Minwuia thermotolerans: one gene and its partners. The protein of the gene in region 1 interacts with the protein of each later gene in a pairwise test. Links are inferred from orthologs where the notes say so. Each region holds a gene or a part of one and is shown in the gene's direction. Other genes may lie near its edges.

Region 1 (5,431 bases):
ATGGTGAAGCCGGAGACCGGGCAGGCGAACTTGGCCGAGAAGACGGTCCGCTCGCCGCCGTCGGCGTTCTCGGCAATGGCGATGCCCTCGGCCAGGGCCAGCGCGGTCTCGAAGCTGTCGGCGAGGCGGGTGGCGATGTCGTCGCGGACGACGATGCGGTCGACCACCACCTCGATGTCGTGCTTGAGCTTCTTGTCGAGCGCCGGCACGTCCTCGATGTCGTAGAGCTCGCCGTCGACCTTGACGCGCTGGAAGCCGCCCTTCCTGAGATCCCTGAACTCCTTGCGGTACTCGCCCTTGCGGCCGCGCACCATGGGCGCCAGCAGGTAGAGCCGCGTGCCTTCCTCCATGGCCATCACCCGGTCGACCATCTGGCTGACCGTCTGGCTCTCGATCGGCTCGCCGGTCGCGGGCGAGTAGGGGATGCCGATCCGGGCCCAGAGCAGGCGCATGTAGTCATGGATCTCGGTCACCGTGCCGACGGTGGAGCGCGGATTCTTCGACGTCGTTTTCTGCTCTATGGAGATGGCCGGGCTCAGCCCCTCGATGTGGTCGACGTCCGGCTTCTGCATCAGTTCCAGGAACTGGCGCGCATAGGCCGAAAGGCTCTCGACATAGCGGCGCTGCCCTTCGGCGTAGATGGTGTCGAAGGCCAGCGACGACTTGCCCGAACCCGACAGCCCGGTGATCACCACCAGCCGGTCGCGGGGAATGTCGACGTCAATGCCCTTCAGATTGTGCTCGCGGGCGCCGCGGACACTGATGACCTTCTGCATGAAACACCATCTGCCGGAGAAAGCGGAACGAATGGAAAACCTATCGCGCCTCGCCGGGCCGGACCAGACCTTCGGCGCGTCTCATGACAATATAGGGCGCGGAGCCGGTTTTGGACCGTTCCCCGGTGGCGTGCGCCGATCAGCCGCCCCCCGGCGGGCCGTCGCAAGCCGGTGGCGTCCGCCGCCGCGAGGGGCTAAGACTCGGGGCAGAATCGATTCCGGCGCGGAGGGCTGAACATGGCAGGGGTGAACAAGGTCATTCTGGTGGGCAATCTGGGCGCCGACCCGGAAGTGCGCCGCATGAACGACGGCAATCCGGTGGTGAACCTGCGCCTCGCCACGTCCGAGCAGTGGCGTGACAGGAACTCCGGCGAACGGCGCGAGCGCACCGAATGGCACCGGGTGGTGATCTTCAACGAGAACCTCGCCCGCGTCGCCGAGCAGTATCTGAAGAAGGGCTCCAAGGTCTATATCGAGGGCCAGCTGCAGACCCGGAAATGGCAGGACCAGTCGGGCCAGGACCGTTACTCGACCGAGGTCGTGCTCAACCGCTTCCGGGGCGAGTTGCAGATGCTCGACAGCCGCGGCGCCGGTGGCGGCAGCGGTGGCGGCGATGACGGCGGCTATGGCGATGGCGGCGGCGGCTACGGCGGCGGCCGCAGCGGCGGCTCCGGCGGCGGTAGCGGCGGCGGTGGCCGCGACGACTATGGCGGCGGCAGTGACCTGGACGACGAAATTCCGTTCTAGGGACGGCACGGAAAGGGGCCGGACTGCGGTGTCCGGCCCCGGTTGCCGTTCTGCTATTCGGCCGCGATCGACCTTGGCTTGCCGGTCAGGCGGTGCGGCAGCAGCAGACCGATGGCGATGAAGACGACGCCAACGGCGATGCCGAGGATTTCGCCGCTCAGGCTCTCGAACAGAGCCGGGTAGCCGGCGCCCTCGATCAGACCCAGGGTCGTCTTGCCGCCGGCGATGTCCGCCAGCATCGCGCTGCCGGCGAAGTCTTCGTAGCTCACCATGTAGGCCGCCGCGCCGCACAGGCCGCCAATGGCGAAGAACAGCGCATCCTTGCGGCCTGTGGCCAGCGCGGTCAGCCCCGTCCCGGGGCAGTAGCCGGCGACCGCGAAGCCCGCGCCGAGCAGCAGGCCGCCGATGAAGACGCCGGCATAGGCCGACTTCACCGACAGGTGGCCCGGATCGACCACGCCGAGCAGCAAGCCGCCGAACAGCAGCACCGATGCGACGCCGATGCCGGTGAAGATGGTCTTCATCAGGTGCGTTTCGGTCAGGTTCAGCATGCGGATGATGTAACCGGGGTTGGTGGCCCCGATCCGGTCCAGCGTGGCGCCGAACGCCGCGCCGAGGACGATGGCGAGAAGCATCTCGGTCATGGCTCAGGCCTCCTTGCGGAACAGGATGAGGGCGACGGGGATCGCGGCGAGAAAGGCGCCGGCGGCAAAGACGTAGCCGGAGAGGGCAGTCTGCATCATGCCGCTCATCATGTGGCCGGATGTGCAGCCGCCGGCCAGGCGGGCGCCGAAGAGCACGATGAATCCGGCGACGAAGACCGCGGCGTAGCGCTTCGCCGGAGAGTCGCCGAAATTGGCGCGCCAGACTGCCGGCATCGTACGCTCTTCCCGCCCGACGCCGCCGCGAAGCAGCGCCGAGACGAGGGCGCCGGCCATCATCGCGATGACGAAGACGAAGCTGTAGTTCAGCGGATTGGCGACGTTCTTCGCATAGCTCCCGCCGCTCTTGTCGAGATAGGCGTTGGGGCTGGCGTAGCCGCTCTTCGCCGTCTCGTCGACGACGACGACTTCAGGCGCGAACAGGTCCCAGATCATGCCGTCCAGGATCACGAACTGGGTCGAGACGCCGATGGGCTTCACCAGCAGGACCGCGGCGAAGAAGACGACACCCAGCAGGATGCCGCCATTGCGTGGCGAGAGGATCATCGCCCACCTCCATTTTACAGGGTTCAGATGGACAATAGATCACGGGACGGCCGCCGCAGGCTTGATCTGGGTCAAGTGGCGCGGCGCCGCGGATCAGAACCGCCAGACGATCCGTTCGCCGTCGCGTTCGACGCGGAAGCGCCGCGTGCGGTCGTGGACCAGAAGACAGCCCTCGATCAGTCCCGACCAGGCGCGCAGCAGGGGATCGAACTGGTCCTCCCGGCCGCGCATGGTGCGCCAGCCGGTCTGCGCGACCGTATGGGCGTCCTTGCGCCCGGCCGCCTCGTCCATCCCGGACAGCAGGGCCAGCAGGAAATCGCCGAAGTCGCCGGGCTCGCCCATGATGTCGCGCAGCCTGCCATAGTAGTGCAGGCCGATCCGGACCCCGGCGCCGTGGCCCGCCTCCCCGGCGTCGCGCGCGCCGAGCACCTCGATCAGCGCCGGCAGGGCGTTGGTCAGATAGGTGACGGCGTAGTTGCGTTTCACCTTCAGCAGCCGGTCTTCCGGCCAGTCGACCGTCGGGAATTGCGCCGGGTCGTAGTCGGGCCGGGGGTGGTCCGGCTCGAAACTGAGACGTTCATGGGGCGCCAGCGGCCGGCCCCGGTCGATGAAGAACCCTTCCAGGCCCGGGTGGCCCTCCGCCGTTTGCCCGACGCAGACATAGCCGAGACTCTCGACGCCGAGGGTGGCGCCGATCTGGCTGTGGAAGCCGCGCATGGGCGCGGTCGAGACTTCGGGCGGAATGGCGCAGATCGCCGTGCCGTCGTACATCCAGCGCGGCGTCGGATAGCGGATCCAGGCCTTTTCCGGGCTCTCGACGGCGCATTCGACCAGCACGCCGCCCAGCTTGTTGGCGAGATAGAGGAACTTCGCCGCCGTCTCGGCCGGCGGCAGGCCGGCAAGGCCGAGTTTCTCGATGGATTGCAGGAACTTCTGCCCCCGCTGGCGCTCGAAGGTGCGCTGCATCATCCCGGCCGCGGCATCCGTACCGTGCTTCTGCAGGACGAAGAGGATCAGGCCGATGAAGTAGCGGTGGTGCAGTTCGCGCGCCGCGTCCCAGCGCGCCGCCTGAATCGGGTCGATGGCATTCATGCGTCCAAGCTACCGCCGGGATTCCGCCGCGCCAACGCATCATGCGCGTCCGACCGGAAAACCGCCATCTGGCTGGCGCCCCCCAACTCGGGATGGACGCCTCCGATATCGCGGAATTCGACCTTGTAGCCGGCGCTTCCGGCGACTCTGGCGCCCCATTTCCGAAACCTGGCCCGAGGCCATTCGAAGCGGTGGCCGGGATGGCGGAAGCGGTGGGCCGGCACGCCGAGGATGACGTTGTACTCGACGTTCGGCGTCGTCACGATGACAGTCTTCGGGCGCAGGTCGTGGAACACTGAGCGCTCCAGCTTCGACAGCCGTTCCGGCTCGATATGCTCGATGGTCTCCAGCAGCACCGCGCAGTCGAACCCCCGCAGGTCCGTCTGGGGTTCCAGCATCGAACCCATACGGACTTCGATCCGCCCGGCCCCGTCCGCCTCGGTCTTCAGTCTCTCCCTCAGACGGTCCAGCGCCCGGGGACACAGATCCATCCCGACCAGCCGTCCGATGCCGGAATTCCGCGCCAGTCGCACGAGGAGATCGCCGTCGCCGCAGCCCAGATCGACGAGGCTGGCGGGCCCGCTCTCGTCGATGGCGGCGCAGACCGAATCCAGCCGTTGCGTATGCAGCAAGGTGGTCATTCGCCGTCATTCCCCGGTCCGGGCCGCTGCATCAGGACGACATCCTTGACGGGCGTGCGGAAGGACCAGCCCCAGCTGCCGGCGAGATGGCGGAAGGTCGATTCGCGGTAGAACACGACATGGGTCGGATCCCGGCGGTAGTGCCAGGCGGCGAAGCGCGCGTCGTCCGTCTGGAAACACGTCATGATGCCGAGCCAGCCCCCGGGCCGTACGAGCCGGCGCAGCCGGCGGAACTCTTCCGCCGGCCGGTGAAAATGCTCCGCCGTCTCGCTGCAGACGACGAAATCGTAGACGTCTTCAAGCACTGTCGGATCGGGCGCGAAGAAGGGATCGTAGAGCGCCACTTCGTGACCGGCCTCGCGGAACATCGCGGCGAGAGCCGGGCCCGGCCCGCAGCCATAGTCGAGTCCGGCCGACGGGGACTCCAGACGGGCGAGCAGCGGCAGCGCCAGCTTCGAGAGAAAACGCCGGTAGCCCGGATCGCCAACGTCGTTCTGGTGCCCTGTGTAATAGGCCCGCTCGGCCGCGCGCGCCGGCAGCTGAGCCGGATCGAGAAAGCGGGCCTCGCAATCGCGGCATCGCCAGTAGTCGCGCCCGTCCACTGCCAGCAGGACCGCGGTCCGCGCGGACAGGCAGACCGGGCAGGCCGGCTCGGTCGGCGGCGGCGGCCCACGGCGGGCGGCGGTCCTCACGTTCGTTTCATCCACTTCGTTCGGATCCTTGCCGCTCATCGGCTGTCGTGTCCGGCCATGATTGCCTTAGGTTCAGGATCGCAAATCCGCCGTCCGCCGCGCAAGCCGCCGGCGCAGCATCTCTGCGAACGCGATCCAGACGATCCAGAAGCCGGCGACCAGCGTCACGAGGGCGGTCGCGGGCAGGTCGAGGCCATGGCGCTGGGCGGCGAAGAAGCCGGCGGTGACCAGTCCGCCATAGAGCATGATCATCGAATAGCCGTGGCCGGCCAGAT
Region 2 (4,435 bases), on another replicon or contig:
CCTCGCCAGCGGTTCAGGCCGCGGGAAGATTCAACCATTTGCGCAGGCATCTTTCCAGCACTTCGGCCATGAAGGCGAGCAGTTCGGTGCCCTGGCCGGGGTGGAAGCGGCCCCCCTCCCGGCTGCCCAGCGCCAGCAGCGCCACCGGGGCGTGGCTGTTCGGCGTCAGCCGGACCAGCGCGTCGGAGCGGACCAGCGCCGCCGCCGGGCCGAACATCCGTTCCGTGTCCTCGGCCCGCTCGCGCAGCAGCACGCGGCGCTCCGGCCCCAGCGCCTGGTCGACGGCGCCCACGGGCAGGACGTAGACGCCCTGGGTCCGCGAAGCCGGCGTGCCGTCCGATTCGATGCAGAGCGAAGACGCGTCCACGTCGAGCAGCAGCGGCAGGTCGTGGGTGACGGTGTGGATCAGTTCCTCGAAGTCGCGGGCGTCGAGCAGGGCCAGCACCGCCTGGTGGATCAGGGCCTGGCTGGACAGGTTGGAGCGCGCGGACTGGATCAGTTCGTCATGGCTGTCGCGGGTGCGGGCCAGATCCTGCTGCAGGCGCGTCACCATGAAGCCCTGCATGTCGACGATCTCCGCGCCGTCGCCCGGGGCCTCTTCGAAGCGGGACGGCGGCGCCAGCCGGCGCAGCAACTCCGGCCGGCGGTTCAGGAAGTCGGGATGGCGGGCCAGGAAGTCGGCGACCTCGTCCTCGGTCGGGCCGTCTGGCGGGTTCTTTCCGGGGCGCCGGGCGGCCACCGTTCAGACCTCGGCCGTGTCGGCGTCCAGGATCGACTGGCCGGTCTTCGCCCAGTCGTCGAGGAAGGCCTTCAGGCCCTTGTCGGTCAGCGGGTGGTCCGCCAGGCGGTGCAGCACGTCCGGCGGCAGGGTGGCGACGTCGGCGCCGATCTTGGCCGCCTGCAGCAGGTGCATGGGATGGCGGATCGAGGCCACCAGCACCTCGGTCTCGAAGGCGTAGTTCTCGTAGATCTCGACGATGTCGGAGATCAGCTCCATGCCATCCTGGCCGATATCGTCCAGCCGGCCGACGAAGGGCGAGATGAAGCTCGCGCCCGCCTTGGCGGCCAGCAGCGCCTGGTTGGCGCTGAAGCACAGCGTCACGTTGACCATCACGCCGTCGTCGCTCAGCGCCTTGCAGGTCTTCAGCCCGTCCATGGTCAGCGGCACCTTGACGGCGATATTGGGCGCGATCTTCGCCAGTTTCCGGCCTTCCTTCAGCATGGTGTCGTGATCGGTCGCGGTGACCTCGGCGGAGACGGGGCCGTCGATCAGACCGGCGATCTCCGCCACCACGTCCAGGATGCGTGCACCGGACTTGGCGATCAGCGACGGATTGGTGGTCACGCCATCCACCAGCCCGGTCGCGTTGAGCTCGCGAATCGCCGCCACGTCCGCGCTGTCGACAAAGAACTTCATGCTTAACCCATTGCGTTTGCTGGCGGGGGCCTGCGCGGCTTGCTGCGCGAACCGGCCGCCATAGACTGGCCGGCATGTCCGACCCCGGTTCCTCCCCCCGACTTGTTGCGTCCGGCCCGGCCCGCGTCAAGGTCTTGCTGCCGCTGCCGTTCGGGGAGCCCTATGACTATCTGGCCCCGGGGGACCGGGTTCCGCCGCCCGGCGCGGTGGTGCGCGTCCCCCTCGGTCCGCGCGAGGTGACCGGCGTCGTCTGGGACGAACCGGAGGGCGGCGACGCTGCGCCGGTGGCCGCGGCGAAGCTGAAGCCGGTGCTGGAGATCCTGGACGGGCTGCCCGCCCTGGACGATGCCTTCCGCCGCTTTCTCACGGTCACCGCGCGCTATTACATCCGGCCGCTGGGCGACGTGCTGTCGATGGTCACCCGCCGGCTGGGCCATGCCCGGCCGCCCCGGCCGGTCACCGTCTACCGCGCCACCGGCGAGACGCCGAAGCGCATGACCCCGGCCCGCGAGCGCGTGCTGGAGGCCGCCAGCGGCGCGCCGCCCATGACGGCGAAGGATCTGGCCGAGATCGCCGGCGTCGGCCCCTCGGTGGTCAAGGGACTGGCCGAACAGGGCGCGCTGGAGGCCTTCGAGCGCGCGGCGGACCCGCCGCTGGCGCAGCCCGATCCGGCGGCGCGGCGGCCCGAACTCAACCCCGACCAGAAGCAGGCGGCGGACGCGCTGCGCCGGGCGGTGGGGCAGGGCTTCTCGGTCACCCTGCTGGAAGGCGTGACCGGCGCCGGCAAGACCGAGGTCTATTGCGAGGCCGTGGCGGAGGCCCTGGCGGCGGGCCATCAGGTCCTGGTCCTGTTGCCGGAGATCGCGCTGACCCAGCAGATCGTCGGCCGCTTCGCCGAACGCTTCGGCGCGGCGCCCGTGCAGTGGCATTCGGGCCTCAGCGACCGGGACCGGCGGCTGGCCTACCGCCGCATCGTCACCGGCGAGGCCCGGATCGCCGTCGGTGCGCGCTCGGCGCTCTATCTGCCCTTTCCCGATCTCGGCCTGATCGTCGTCGACGAGGAGCACGACACTTCCTACAAGCAGGAAGACGGGCTGCACTATCACGCCCGCGACATGGCGGTGCTCAGGGCCTCCATCCTGGAACGGCCTGCGGTGCTGGTCTCCGCCACGCCTTCGCTGGAGACGGTGAAGAACGTCCGCGACGGACGCTACGCCCATGTTCGCCTGCCGCAGCGCTACGGCGTCGCCGAACTGCCGGCGATCACGCTGGTCGATCTGCGCGAGGCGCGGCCGCCGCCCGGGCGCTGGATCTCGCCCCCGCTCGAGCAGGCGGTCCGCGAATCGCTGGAAGCGGGCGAGCAGGCGCTGCTGTTCCTGAACCGCCGGGGCTACGCGCCGCTGACGCTCTGCGACGCCTGCGGCTTCCGCCTGCAGTGCCCGCACTGCACCGCCTGGCTGGTCGAGCACCGCTATCTCGGCCGGTTGCAGTGCCATCACTGCGGCTACGAAACCCGCAAGCCGAAGGAATGCCCGTCCTGTGGCGCGGAGGACCGGCTGAAGGCCTGCGGGCCGGGCGTGGAACGTCTGGCCGAGGAGGCGGCGGCGCTGTTTCCGGAGGCGCGGCTGGCGCTGATGACCTCGGATCTGGTGCGCGGGCCCGAACAGGCCGAAAAGCTGATCGAGGCGATGAACCGCGGTGAGGTCGACCTGATGATCGGCACCCAGATCGTCGCCAAGGGCCACAATTTCCCGGGGCTGACCACCGTCGGCGTGGTCGACGCCGATCTCGGCCTGGAGGGCGGCGATCTGCGCGCGGCCGAGCGCACGCATCAGCTTCTTCACCAGGTGGCGGGCCGCGCCGGGCGCGCGGAGAAGCCGGGGCGGGTGCTGGTGCAGACCCACCAGAGCGAATCGCCGGTCCTTCAGGCGCTGGCGCGCCACGACACGGACGCCTTCGTCGAGCGCGAACTCGATTCGCGCCGTGCGGCGGGGATGCCGCCCTTCGGCCGGCTGGTGGCCCTGGTGCTCTCGGCGCCGGAGCATGCCCAGGCGCGCGAGCTGGCGGCCATGCTGGCCCGCGCAGTGCCGGGGGCGGGCGACAGCGACATCCGCGTGCTGGGTCCCGCGCCGGCGCCGATCGCGGTGGTGCGCGGCCGCCATCGTTTCCGGTTCCTCGTCTCCAGCCGTTCCGGCCGGGCCCTGCAGCCCTATGTCCGCCAGTGGCTGAAGGACGTGAAGCTGCCCGCCGCCGCGCGTCTCGTCATCGACGTGGACCCCCACAGTTTCCTTTGATTTCCGGGACCTGGCGGCCCCCGGCGGCGCAATGGACACAATGCCGCAATGGGGGGGATTGCCGTTCTGAAAGAGCGCATGCTAGAAGCCGCCGGGTTGCACGCGATGCAGGGGGCACCGCGCTGTGACCGCTTTGTCTGAGCGTTGGAGGCCCGGCTGTTCCCGAAGCGAAGACGCTAGAGAACGTCGGGCAGGGCACTCACCTTCGGGGACGGATTTCTTGGCTGCCGATAAATCGATTACAGCCGGCATCGCCGGACGATACGCGACGGCTCTGTTCGATCTCGCGGAAGAACAGAATGCGCTGGACGACGTACAGCGCGACCTGCAGACGATCTCGAGCCTTCTCGAAGAGAGCGCGGATCTGGTGAAAGTGGTGCGATCGCCCGTCATCAGCCGTCAGGATCAGGCCAGCGCGATGGACGCCGTTCTCGAGGCCGCCGGCGTCGGCCGGACGGTCAAGAACTTCGTCGGCGTGGTGGCGCAGAACCGGCGGCTGTTCGCACTGCCGGGAATGATCCGCGCCTACAACGAGCTTCTGGCCCAGCATCGGGGCGAGGTTTCGGCCTCGGTCACCTCGGCCCGGCCGCTGAGCGAGGCGCAGCGCCAGAAGCTGTCCGACACGCTGAAGCAGGCGGTGGGACGGGACGTCAACATTGAAACCAGCGTGGACGAGGGGCTGCTCGGCGGCATGGTCGTCCGGGTCGGCTCCCGCATGGTCGAC
Region 3 (5,662 bases), on another replicon or contig:
CAATCTTGGCCACGCGCACCGGCGCATTGCTGCCTACCAGATCGATCTCGACGTTGTAGCGGTCGAAGTAGAGGACGTTGATGTTGCCGCTCTCATGATCCTTCTCCTGGCGATTGCCGTTGAGCAGCAGAATCTTCGGGCCTTCCTCGGCGCGGATCAGCGTTCCCTGCTCCGCCATCATGGTCACCGACTTGCCCGGCTCGCGCTCGTCGTGAATCAGCAGGCCGTGGAGCTCGCCGCCGGACCGCCGTTCGGCGACATAGACCGTCAGACGGGTCTTGAGCGGCGTGAACGCGCCCTCGCGCAGCACCACGGTGGAGTAGATGTACTTCCACGCGAACCGGGTGTCGCGCATGGTCGAGTTCGCCATCGGCATGAAGTAGAACGTCATCGAGGCGACGAAAACCGCGCAGAATCCGGCCAGCAGCAGGCCGGGCCCGGCCAGCGCCATGCGGCTGAGACCGGCGGCGCGCATCACCACGAGTTCGCTGTCCGACGACATCCGCCAGTAGGCGTAGAGCATCCCGCAGAACAGGCCGATCGGGAGCGTCACAGGCAGAAGCTGCGGCAGCAGCAAGAACGAGATGTAGAAGAACGCGCCCATCGACATGTCATAGTTGATGATCTCGTCGACGAAACGCAGCGCCTGAAGGATCCAGATGATCCCGGTCAGCACCATCGTCACGAAGGCCGTAGGGCCCGCGGCGGCGCGAATCATGTAGCCGGTCAGATGACGCATGGCGGCGGAGTATAGCGACCTCAGCGGCCTGTGAAACCCGCTTGGGATGCCTTGCCGCGTGCATCCGGGCCACCTGCGCCGTCGCAGGCCCTGGCGGACGCAAAGCGCCCCATTTACACGGCCCGGCAAAGCTTGCGATATATCTGTCCGACAGTTTTTCAATGGGATGAGACAGATGGATATCTCGATTTCCGGCGCAAGCATTCCGGGCCGCGGCGTCGTCGTCGTCGGCGTCGCGAAGGACGGCAAACTGACGCCTGCCGCCAAGGCCCTGGACGAGAAGACCGAAGGCGCCATCCGACAGGTGCTGCGCGCCAGCCGCTTCACCGGCGCAAGCGGGCAGAGCCAGACCATCGCCGCGCCGCGTGGCACCAGGCTGGACCTGATCGTCCTGCTGGGCCTCGGCGAGACCAAGTCCCTGTCTTCCCATGATCTGGAACTGATCGGCGGCCGCGCCTTCAAGGCGGTCGCCAACTGCGGCGCGAAGCAGGCCAAGGTGATCATTGACGCCGAGGATCTGGCCGCGAAGTCGAAACTCACCAAGGGTGCGGCCCAGGCGCATATCGCGATGGGCGCGCGGCTGGCCAGCTACCGCTTCGACCACTACCACACGAAGCTGAAGGACGAGGACAAGCCCTCCCTGGAGCAGCTCGCCATCGGCGCCCGCGGCGCAGCCGCAGCGCGCGACGCTTTCGCCGCACTGGACAAGGTCGTCGACGGCGTCTTCCTGACCCGCGATCTGGTCAGCGAGCCTGCCAACATCCTCTATCCCGCCACCCTTGCCGACCGCTGCCAGGAACTCACCAAGCTGGGCGTCAAGGTTGAGGTGCTGGGCGAGGCGCAGATGAAGAAGCTCGGCATGGGCGCGCTGGTCGGCGTCGGCCAGGGCTCCGAGAAGGAAAGCCGGCTGGTCGTCATGCAGTGGAACGGCGGGGCGAAGAACGACAAGCCGATCGCCTTCGTCGGCAAGGGCGTCACCTTCGACACCGGCGGCATCTCCATCAAGCCGGCCGCCGGCATGGAGGACATGAAGTGGGACATGGGCGGCTCCGCCGCCGTCATCGGCGCCATGGCGGCGCTCGCCGGACGTCAGGCCAAGGCCAACGTCATCGGCGTGGTCGGCCTGGTCGAGAACATGCCGGACGGCAACGCGCAGCGCCCCGGCGACGTGGTCACCTCCATGTCGGGCCAGACGATCGAGGTGCTGAACACCGACGCCGAAGGCCGCCTCGTGCTCTGTGACGCCCTCTGGTACACGCAGGACCGCTTCAAGCCCGAGTTCATGATCAACCTCGCCACGCTGACCGGGGCCGTCATCATCTCGCTCGGCGACGAGTACGCCGGCCTGTTCTCCAACAACGACCGGCTGGCCACGCGGCTGATGGAAGCCGGCGAGGCCGTCGACGAGAAGCTCTGGCGCTTCCCGTTGCACAAGAACTACGACAAGAAGCTGAAGTCCGACATTGCCGACATGCGCAATATCGGAAACGCCCGCGGCGCGGGTTCCATCACCGCCGCGCAGTTCCTGCAGCGCTTCGTCAACGATGTGCCCTGGGCGCATCTCGACATCGCCGGCGTTACCTGGTCCAGCAGCGCCAGGCCGACGACGCCCAAGGGCGGCACAGGCTTCGGCGTCCGTGTCCTCGACGAACTGGTCCGCCGCCACTACGAGAGCAAATGACGGAAGTCGCGTTCTATCACCTGACCCGCAAGCCGCTGGAACGGGCCCTGCCCGAGCTGCTGGAAAAGGTGCTGGAGCGCGGCATGCGCGCGGTGGTGCTGGCGGGCTCCGAGGAGCGCGTGCGCGGCCTGGACGCGCATCTGTGGAGCTATGACAAGGCCTCGTTCCTGCCCCACGGCGCGGCCGGCGATGGCGATGCCGGGCGGCAGCCGATCTGGCTCACCGCCGAGCCGGAGAACCCCAATGCCGCCGAGGTGCTGATCCTGGTCGACGGCCGCGACGTGGCGGACAAGTCGGATTTTGCCCGCTGTCTGGACATGTTCAACGGCCTGGACGAGGACGCCGTGGCCGCCGCCCGCGCGCGCTGGCAGGCGGCCCGTGCGGCGGGCCACGTCTGCACCTACTGGAAACAGGGCGAGCGCGGCTGGGAACGGGGCACATAAGAACATCCCCGCCGCTCACTCTGGAACGTCACCCATGAGCATTGCAGACAGGGTTTCTTCGCGGACAAAGATATTATAGAATATTGCGCATTCGCCAATGTGTGGGAAACACTATGAAATCAATATCATTTTTTAATAACAAGGGTGGCGTTGGAAAAACGACACTCACTGAAAATATCGCTGCATATTTTGCCCTAGAGAAAAAACAGAGGGTTCTTATTATTGACTGCGATCCGCAATGCAATATTACTCAACTTGTTCTAGGTGATATCAAGACTATTGATTTATATTGGCCAGAAAAAAATAACAAAGAAGAAACTAAATCAAAAACAATACTGGACGTTGTGGATCCAATTCTAAGTGGAGATGCCGACATAAATTCTCGAATAAGACCTCTGAGATCAAGCAGCAATCGTTTCGGTGTCGATCTGCTACCCGGCCATCCCCGTTTCTCAACATTCGAGGACGAATTATCAGGATCTTGGGCCGAATTGCCTACCGGAAAGGCCGGCGGCTTCCGTGTGACAAACTGGCTACGGTCTTATTTACGCGGTTTAGAAGAAGATTACGATATTGTTTTTATTGACGTCAGCCCATCATTAGGGGCATTAAATAGATCTGTTCTTCTTTGCTCTGACTACTTTGTTGTCCCACTTGGCGCCGATGCATTTAGTGTCCTGGGTATTCGTAATATTTCCCGCTGGATGAGCAGTTGGATTGATTATTATGAAGTAGGTCTTGAACAGTCCGACAGATTGAATCCTGGAGGTTTAGAAAAATATAGTATTATGACAGATATTTCAATAAAGAGGGGTTTCATAGGCTTCACACTACAACAATACATTGCCAAAGCAAAAGCTGGAGTTCGGCGACCCACTAAAGCATATGAGAGAATATTGAATGATATACCCAGAGAGATAGACACTTATCTTAGCAGCTTTGTCGCGAACAATATGGCAACTCCACACCTGGGTGATGTTCCAAATCTATATAGCCTGATTCCGATGGCGCAGAGCGCGAACGCTCCAATTATTGCGCTCGAATCTAAGGATGGGCTAGTTGGAAGTCAATTTGGACAGGCTGCACGCTACCGCAACATTATCGGCGAATTGGCCGAAACTATCGGAGAGAGGGTATAAGTGCCCGTTTCTTGGCCAAATACACTTGTCCGTGAAATAGCGGAACGAAGAGCAATTCTATTCGTGGGCTCCGGCGTCACAAAATCGGCATTGCCCACACTTCCTAACTGGCCCGACCTATTAAGTGAACTGGCAGAGCGCGTAGATAAAAAGAAAGATGTGGCCCTTGTCAAAAGTCTGATCCGTAGAGACCGGCTTCTTGATGCCGCTGAATTGATAAATTCACTATTGTCGCCGGTTGAAAGACGGGCTATTTTTGAGAATAAATTTCTATTTACACCGCCACCTCAAGCAGAGATTTATAGATACCTACTGGATTTAGATTTTAAGGTATGCATAACCACAAATTACGATCAATTTCTTGAAAAGAATTTTGAATACCATAGCGGCGGCGCCATAGCCTACCAAGTTCGAACTTATAAATATGACAATTTTTTAGCTGATCTCAGATCTCCATCTCGGACTATTCTAAAACTACATGGGTGCATCACCGATCCGAGCAGTATCATACTGGACCGGCAGCCCTATTTTAAAGCAAAGGCCAATAATCCAGGTATATATGATATTGTTGAAGCCCTTTCGACGGTAAATACTGTATTATTTTTTGGATACTCTATAAATGATCCCGATATTCAGTTGATTTTAGAAAGAATTCATGCCAGATCTCGAACCGATCATCCACACTATGCGCTTGTGTCTAAATTCGAGCACCCGTCTCTTCGAAAAGCCCTGAATGAAACATTTAATGTATCGTTCGTCGAATACCCCAAAGGTATACACCAGGAATTTCCGGAGGCCGTAAAAGAATTGAGAGACGCAGTAAAGGCCGAACGGGCGCGGTTCGGTATTCCGTGATAGAATTGGGCACGATAATTTTTAGGATCGAACTTGTTTCAATCGCGCTTCTGAGTACGGATGGCATAAGTTTAGGTTGGTGGCTGTCACAAACCCACAAAGGGGAGGATTAGAATACGATGAATAGCATCTACCACCATATCCGGGTCATGCCGCTGACCGGCGTGCTGGGCGCGGAGATCGAGGGCGCGGATCTCACAATGCCGCTGCCCGACCCGGTGTTCGAGGAGATCGAGCAGGCCTTCACCGATCATTCGGTGCTGGTCTTCCGGGACCAGGACATGTCCATCGAGGATCAGAAACGCTTTACGCGCCGCTTCGGCGAGTTCGGCTTCGAGCCCTATGTCGACACCATGAAGGAGCATCCGGAAGTCATCGAGGTCCTCAAGGAGGCCAGCGAGTCCGGCATGCTGAATTTCGGCGGCAACTGGCACTCCGACTGGAGCTTCCAGGAGGCGCCGCCCCGGGCCACCATCCTGCACGCCAAGGAGATCCCGCCCTTCGGCGGCGACACCTGTTTCGCCAGCATGTACCTCGCCTACGACACGCTTTCCGACGGCATGAAGGCCATGCTGGAAGGACTGAACGTGATGCATTCGGCCCGGCGTCCCTATGGCGTCGGCAACAAGCTGTTCGGCAAGTTCAACCGCGCCATGAAGATCCACAACACCGAGGAGGCGCATGCGGAGCTGGCCCATCCGGCGGTCCGCACGGTGCCGGAGTCGGGCCGCAAGGCGCTGTTCGTCAATCCCGTCTATTCGATCCGTTTCGAGAACATGAGCGAACGCGAGAGCCGGCCGCTGCT

The links.
Region 2: the proteins of ssb (region 1) and CWC60_RS21965 interact in binary tests that used the Escherichia coli proteins (3 or more experiments, as listed by UniProt). The link is inferred for Minwuia thermotolerans from one-to-one orthologs.
Region 3: the proteins of ssb (region 1) and CWC60_RS16145 interact in binary tests that used the Escherichia coli proteins (3 or more experiments, as listed by UniProt). The link is inferred for Minwuia thermotolerans from one-to-one orthologs.

What each region holds. Positions count from the first base shown.
Region 1 is NZ_PIGG01000009.1:29,402-34,832, forward strand. What follows is about bases 1-2,768. They hold ssb (single-stranded DNA-binding protein), read left to right. Parts: upstream 1-1,013; coding sequence 1,014-1,523; downstream 1,524-2,768. Other genes in these bases: uvrA (excinuclease ABC subunit UvrA), read right to left, coding at 1-776; CWC60_RS01050 (DUF6691 family protein), read right to left, coding at 1,577-2,167; CWC60_RS01055 (YeeE/YedE thiosulfate transporter family protein), read right to left, coding at 2,171-2,731. In the rest of the region: CWC60_RS01060 (hypothetical protein), read right to left, coding at 2,825-3,823; CWC60_RS01065 (methyltransferase domain-containing protein), read right to left, coding at 3,820-4,464; CWC60_RS01070 (class I SAM-dependent methyltransferase), read right to left, coding at 4,461-5,156; CWC60_RS01075 (DUF2306 domain-containing protein), read right to left, coding at 5,229-5,431. UniProt on the Escherichia coli protein: Plays an important role in DNA replication, recombination and repair. Binds to ssDNA and to an array of partner proteins to recruit them to their sites of action during DNA metabolism. Acts as a sliding platform that migrates on DNA via reptation.
Region 2 is NZ_PIGG01000076.1:97,411-101,845, forward strand. What follows is about bases 1,092-4,101. They hold CWC60_RS21965 (primosomal protein N'), read left to right. Parts: upstream 1,092-1,491; coding sequence 1,492-3,711; downstream 3,712-4,101. Other genes in these bases: fsa (fructose-6-phosphate aldolase), read right to left, coding at 1,092-1,417; CWC60_RS21970 (F0F1 ATP synthase subunit delta), read left to right, coding at 3,932-4,101. In the rest of the region: CWC60_RS21955 (DUF484 family protein), read right to left, coding at 14-739; more of fsa, read right to left, coding at 743-1,091; more of CWC60_RS21970, read left to right, coding at 4,102-4,435.
Region 3 is NZ_PIGG01000053.1:16,701-22,362, forward strand. What follows is about bases 1,141-4,139. They hold CWC60_RS16145 (DNA polymerase III subunit chi), read left to right. Parts: upstream 1,141-2,416; coding sequence 2,417-2,863; downstream 2,864-4,139. Other genes in these bases: CWC60_RS16140 (leucyl aminopeptidase), read left to right, coding at 1,141-2,420; CWC60_RS16150 (ParA family protein), read left to right, coding at 2,977-4,002; CWC60_RS16155 (SIR2 family protein), read left to right, coding at 4,066-4,139. Outside these bases: CWC60_RS16135 (LptF/LptG family permease), read right to left, coding at 1-739; more of CWC60_RS16140, read left to right, coding at 915-1,140; more of CWC60_RS16155, read left to right, coding at 4,140-4,857; CWC60_RS16160 (TauD/TfdA dioxygenase family protein), read left to right, coding at 4,977-5,662. UniProt on the Escherichia coli protein: Part of the beta sliding clamp loading complex, which hydrolyzes ATP to load the beta clamp onto primed DNA to form the DNA replication pre-initiation complex.